2 regions of the Cellvibrio fontiphilus genome follow, and region 2 is predicted to be linked to the other one. Evidence: predicted binding sites of a transcription regulator. Region 2 holds the regulator's gene; the other holds the start of a gene.

Region 1 (3,424 bases), on a different contig from region 2:
TGCGGTTGAGCCGGAAAAATCACCAGTGATTAGCGGCGGCCAAAAAGGCTTGCACCGCTTGCAAGGTATAGGCGCCGGATTTATCCCACAGGTGTTGGATAAAGACACTCTGGACGGCACCATTCTGGTCAGCGAAGAAGCTGCGTTTGATATGGCGCGCCAGTGTGCACTGAAAGAAGGGATTTTTGTGGGTATCTCATCCGGCGCGACACTCGCCGCCGTCGCGCAAAAACAAGCAGACATGAAACCCGGCAGCCGCGTTATTGTATTTAGTTACGATACTGGTGAACGCTATTTATCGATTGAGGATTTGTTTTAATTTATCCAAAAATTAACCCAAAAGCGCAATCAACATAAACAAATCCAAAGCGAACACAGCAAACAAAAAAGGGCGCAATAAATTGCGCCCTTACGACATGACAAAATGGTTTTATCTTGCAGGGGCGTGATTTATCACGCCCTTTTTTTATTCCACCGCCACCACAATGACGGATTTTGCAGGAACATCAATCGCCAACTTACCGTTTGCTGCATTTGCTGCAAATGGAGCAGGTTTAACATTCTCTGGCGCAGCAAAAGTATTGTGTGCATCCATAGCCGCTGCCGTCAAAATTTCACCTTTCACCGAGTTCATAGCAACACCCGCCAGATTAACGCTGACTTTCTCGGCTTGATTTGGATTGGCGTTCACCAGTGCGATGTAGATCTTGCCATCTTTAGCGCGCGCAGCGGTTGCACTCACTGCCGGGATGGACGATTTACCCAACTTGTAACGCGCCACATTTTTCAGCTCAATCTGCAGTGAAGTTGCATCCTGGAATGGCTTGTACATTTTGAACACGTGATAAGTCGGCGTCAGGATCATTTTTTCCTTGTCCGTCAAAATCATCGCCTGCAGTACGTTAACCATTTGCGCAATGATACTCATGTGCACACGGTCAGCATGTTTGTGGAAAATATTGAAATTCAACGCCGCCACAATTGCATCGCGCATACTGTTTTGTTGATACAGGAAGCCTGGATCGTCATCGCCAGTCACGTCATACCATGTGCCCCACTCGTCCACGTAGAAACCGACTTTTTTCTCGGGATCGTTTTTATCCATCACCTTTTTGTTGTTGATAATGAATTGATCCATCTTCAGGGTGTTCACCATGGTGGACATCCATTCACTTTCGGGGAAACCCGTCGCAGCACCTTTTTTCACCCAATCGCCAGTCGGCAAGGTGTAGTAGTGGAAACTCACGGCATCCATTCGCAAACTCCAGTTGGGTTTGACATTAGCCGTCAAGTGGTCAGCCCAGCTGGTGTCTTCAGTGTGCCCGCCACTGGCGATCATAACGGGCGTGTTGTCTTTCGGCGTCTTTAAAAAACTGGCGTATTGCTTGTAGAGATGGGTGTAGAACTCGGGCGTCATATTGCCGCCACAACCCCAGGCCTCGTTACCAATCGCAAAATAATGCACACGAAAGGGTTTATCGCGGCCATTTTTGCGACGCAGCTCGGCCAGTGTGGATTTACTGTCCGAGGTCATGTACTCCAGCCACTCTGCCATTTCCTGTGGCGTGCCGGTTCCCAGGTTGCCGTTTACGTATGCTTCCGCGCCAAGCATTTCAACCAGATCAAAGAACTCATGGGTACCTACAGCGTTATCTTCTATTACGCCGCCCCAGTTGGTATTCACACGTGCCGGACGCTGCTCGCGCGGGCCGATTCCCTCGCGCCAGTGATATTCATCGGCAAAACACCCGCCGGGCCAGCGTATCAGCGGCACCTGCAATTCTTTTAATGCGCCCACCACGTCATTGCGCCACCCTTTGGTATTGGGAATAGTCGAATCAGGGCCGACCCACAAACCTTCGTATATACCTCGGCCCAAATGCTCGGCGAATTGTCCGTAGATGTTTTTATTGATGACCGGGCCGGTTTTGGCCGCATCGATTTTGACTTGGGTATCGGCGAGAGCGCCAAGGCTCATGCCCAAGCCCAATGCCATGACCAAGGGTTTTATCATTCTCATAGGTGTCTCCTGTTTGTTGTTATCGCTCTGCGCTGTTTGTGGTTTACACGCGGTGAAACAGGAGCATAAAGGCAAAAACATATTATTGTCATACAAGTTAACCTAAATTTACGACAGCGATTGAACGCTGAAAAATACTTCGCAGGTAAAAATGGATGACAAACCACAAATACTGTATTTAAATACAGCTACCTGTATGCAACCTATAGCTTTTTTACAGCAGCAACGACTAACCATGCGCAAAATTATCCATTGCGATGCCGATTGTTTTTTTGCCGCGATTGAAATGCGCGATGACCCCAGCCTTGCTCATCGCCCCATCGCGGTAGGTGGCAGTAGTGACAGACGCGGCGTTATATCTACCTGTAATTACGAGGCACGGCGCTTTGGTGTGCACTCAGCCATGCCCTCCAGTACCGCACTACGCCTCTGTCCGGATTTACTAATCCTGCCGCACCGCATGGAGGCTTATCGCGAAGCATCGCAGCAAATGCGCAATATTTTCTACGATTACACGGATTTAATTGAACCCTTGTCGCTCGACGAAGCTTTTCTCGACGTGAGTGACTGCAAAGAATTTAAAGGCAGCGCTACACTGATTGCGCAAGAGATTCGCGCGCGCATCCATAAAGAAATTGGCATCACCGTGTCAGCCGGTGTTGCGCCCAATAAGTTCCTCGCCAAAATTGCCAGCGACTGGAATAAACCCAACGGCCAATTTGTGATTACACCGGCGCAAGTCAATGAGTTTGTCGCCAAGCTTCCAGTGAAAAAAATTTATGGTGTGGGCAAAGCCATGACCACCAAACTGGCGGAGCTGCATATTTTTACCTGCGCCGATTTACAAAAATTATCAGTGTTTGAATTGTCCCAGCGCTTTGGACAAATGGGCTCGCGCTTGTACAAATTAAGTCGCGGCATAGATGAGCGCCAGTTAACTATCGACCGGCGGCGCAAATCGCTCAGTGTGGAAAACACCTTTGCCCAGGATTTACCCAGCTTATCGCATTGTTTACATGAATTGCCCGCGCTCAGCCAACAACTCGCGATACGCTTGCGCCGGATAGATGATGATTACAAGGTGATTAAATTATTTGTAAAAATAAAATTTTCTGATTTCAGCATCACCACGATTGAACGCAGTGCAAACGCTATTCAACTGGAGGAGTTTGTCTCGCTGTGCAGCGAAGCCTATCAACGCAAACAACAAGCTGTGCGATTATTGGGATTAGGTGTACGGTTTGTAGACTTGCGCGAGCACAATCATCATGTGCAACTGGATTTATTTATGCAGGAAAACCTGCAGCGAGCCATACAGCAAACAATGCAGGAAAAGGTGCACTACAAAATGCACAGACTATCTGCTTCGCAGCAACCAACTGAACTCAAACTACACGCCAGTTA
Region 2 (3,424 bases):
CGGAAAAGGTGCGATCCAATTGGGGTTTAATCCGGCTGCGAGAGCAAATTACGCTACTACCGATGACTTCAAAGCCGGTTACCTCCATGCAGTCAGGGAGTACGAGCAAACAAGGCGAGCCATCGATGATTTACTTGATCGAAAAAAGCAAGAGCTTGGTATCTCCCTCAGTGAGCCTGTCGCCGTCACACAGGTGAAGTTATGGCTTAAGGAACTCTCACAACATCCTGATAACAAAGCATTAATAGATCGTGAGCAGGAATTAAAACAGGCAATGGATCGTTTTATCGCACTGCACCCACTCGAGGTAGGTGATGTGGTTGCTGTTCCTCGCTTGGTGCCGCACGCGCTGCAACATGGTGTGAGAGTCGTGGAGTTCCAAACCCCTGTGTATGAGCGAAGAATTCTCAGCTTTGGGCAGAAAGTGCTAACTCAAAACCATTGGGATACCGAAGTGGCCTTGCAGTTAGTGGATATGGATGCTGAGCCGTTTATTTCACCGGTACAGTTGGCTCATACAGACAGCGCACAGATTCAGCGCATAGTTAACTTTGATGATTTTGAGGTGCAACGGATTGTTCTAAAAGGTGATTGTCAGTTATCTGTGTCTTGTTATGGATTGTTGATGGTATTGGAAGGAAGTGTTTGTATTGATGACACCTTGATTGCATCAGGAAATGTAGCCCTGCTACCTGCTCAGGTCACACCACAGGTTTTATATTCTTCTTCTGCTGTGCTGCTTTGGGCTATCCCTCGATCCGGTTGATTCACCTGCAAGCCTTGCCGTTCTTCAAATAGGTTTTCGCTTTATAGAGTGTTAGACTGCGCGCCCTTTTTAGTTTGGCAACCACAGGCACTTTATGTCTTCCTTTTACGAAATTATCGAACTCACCAATGGCGATGTTGCTCTTCAGCGCGCGGATAGCGAAACAGGTGAACCTTTGGTGACTATTCGTTTTTCTCAGGAGTCACTGGCGTTTTTAGGCGAAGAAAAATTTATGGTGGCTAAAGCCATGATAGAAGCAGGTATGGAAGCGGCAGGGGAAATTGCAGATCAGCAAGCTGAAGCGCAATTGGATGGTAGCTTTGACGAATTAACAGATTTGGAAAAAATGATGCTTCATTGATGGGCGAATTGCGCATCGTCCCTGATGTAGATGTACTAACTTATTGGTGCCTGCAAGCAATAACCTCAAAAGGGCTGTTTGGATAAAAAGGGTTGTTTGGATAGTTATCTAATAAACTCGCAACAATTGATCTCGCAACAACGGCCTTACTATCGAACCCGTAACAGCAGGCCTTGACACTGGCCTTTGGCTGCCGCCACTTCAAGCTGTGACAATTCCTTATCGCTTAATTTCCCCGGGCTTGAAATCACGGTATGGCTATTTCCTGCCGATAGGGCCTCCCAGGTAATCCACAGCAGTGCCTGCGGATCCTGCGCATGAATAACCCGAATAAAGCGGGTATTTACCCCGTAAGACTCAAGAAAATCCTTGCTGATATTGTGTGGTGCAATCCAGGTGATCCAGCGATCCTTTGCGCTATTGCTCAAATAGGCAATCATTGGCAGTAACAACGAAAGCTGTTCTGGTGAATCACTGGTTAGCACAAGTTCTGTAACACCACTGCTAACACGCGTTTGCGCAGTTTGGGTTTGAGGCATAACACGAGCGAGATTAGTCACGGCGAATCACTCCTACACTTAAACCTTCAATACTAAATTCCTGGTCACGGGTATCGACCAGAATCACATCAAAGTCAGGGTTCTCTGGCCAGAGCTCTACCTGTGCGCGGTTTCCGGCGCGTTTGAAGCGCTTGACGGTTACTTCTTCTCCTATGCGTGCCACAACTATCTGGCCATTACGAACCTGATCGGTTTTATGTACTGCAAGCAGATCACCATCCAAAATGCCGGCATCCTTCATGCTCATACCGTGTACACGCAGGAAAAAATCCGCACTCGGCGAGAAGAAGCTTGTGGGAATGTTGCAGTAATCTTCTATGTGTTCCTGCGCCAGAATCGGGTTGCCAGCAGCGACACGCCCGATAATAGGAATACCCGCCTGCACATCTGGCAATTTGATTCCGCGTGACGCGCCGGGGATGATTTCAATGGCCCCTTTGCGCGCCAAGGCTTTGATATGTTCTTCAGCGGCATTGGCTGACTTAAAACCCAATATTCGCGCAATTTCAGCGCGCGTTGGCGGGTAACCTGTATCTTCCGCATAGCTGCGGATTAATTGCAGTACCTGTTCCTGTCGGGGCGTTAAGTCAAACATGATGCACTCCTGAATCTGTTTATTTGTACAGTGTCTGTGATTATATACAGTAAATTCACTTGTGCAATAGTTTTTCTGATTGCTGCTATTTCACTCGATTACCGTAGCGAATGGTGCGCAATTGACCTTGGCTAAAATAGAGGTGGGTCATGAACTTTCCTTTGCCGGGGTTATAGGTCCAGACATCTACCTGAGTGCAGCTTTGAATAGATACATTATGTTGAATGTTGTTGTCACCGTTTTGTATGCCCTGCGGCCCAGTGTTAATGGTGTTGGGTTCGCAAAAGCTGTCGGTGCTCGCCGGCTCCCCGCAAATCTCAACAATGTCGGCCTTGGTATCACCCGGGCTGGCAAGTTGTCCATTGCACCGCAGCGAATCGGCACTGGCCTTCTGGGTGAATGGGATAAAACAAAAAAAGAATAAAACAATATATTTGGCCATGATTTTTCCCTGTCTTTAAAGCTTTTAATCTAATCCCGTTGGCTGAATGCTGTCTGAATTAACTGCCTATTTTAAGTAGGAGTTTGTCGAGCAAACGATTCGGTAAAATTCGCTTCATGGCGCCAACCAAATAAGTGGGAAAAGTGACGTAGTAGCGTGCTTGTGGATGTGGAGATTCAAGCGCATGCAGCAGGCGCTTGATGACTGCCGATGGCTCCAGAGTGAAAGGTGTGGATGACTCTGCTTTTTCGAGTCGCTCTATCGCTTTGGTGTAGGTGTTTTTATGGCGACTTGCATCGACGTTGATATTTTCCCGTAGGGCTGCCAGTGCATTTTTGCGAAATTCACTGCGTATAGGGCCTGGTTCGATAAGCGATACAAATACACCGGTTCCCATAAGTTCAAGCCGCAGAGTATCGCTTATGCCTTCAATCGCATATTTGCTGGCGTTATAGGCGCCGCGTAGTGGCATGGCAGCCATGCCCAGAATGGATGAGTTTTGAATAATTCTCCCGTAACCCTGTTTCAGCATGACGGGGAGAATCAAGCCTGTCAGTTCGCACCAGCCAAAAAAGTTGGTATCAAACTGTTTGCGCAACGCCGCTATGGGAAGGTCTTCTATGGCGCCTGGTTGGCCGTATGCGCCGTTATTAAACAATGCATAAAGCTCACCGCTAGTGAGTACCATTAATTCCTGAAA

The links. Region 2 encodes LexA, which represses DNA repair genes until DNA is damaged. Its sites were predicted from a motif close to ACTGTNTNTANANACAGT; they were not measured.
Region 1: dinB (DNA polymerase IV) is a predicted target of LexA. The motif match lies at 2,192-2,209, and genes of this name have one in related genera.

The regions. Positions count from the first base shown of each region.
Region 1 covers NZ_JBHRTF010000004.1:882,775-886,198, reverse strand. Annotated here, with positions in the region: gene cysK (cysteine synthase A) at 1-319, shown strand, start outside; gene ACFODX_RS12335 (alpha-N-arabinofuranosidase) at 467-2,014, opposite strand; gene dinB (DNA polymerase IV) at 2,217-3,424, shown strand, end outside; gene ACFODX_RS12325 (pentapeptide repeat-containing protein) at 3,422-3,424, opposite strand, start outside.
Region 2 covers NZ_JBHRTF010000003.1:390,359-393,782, forward strand. Annotated here, with positions in the region: gene ACFODX_RS07270 (hypothetical protein) at 1-766, shown strand, start outside; gene ACFODX_RS07275 (hypothetical protein) at 861-1,127, shown strand; gene ACFODX_RS07280 (cell division inhibitor SulA) at 1,277-1,687, opposite strand; gene lexA (transcriptional repressor LexA) at 1,680-2,282, opposite strand; gene ACFODX_RS07290 (DUF2845 domain-containing protein) at 2,368-2,724, opposite strand; gene ACFODX_RS07295 (SDR family oxidoreductase) at 2,783-3,424, opposite strand, start outside.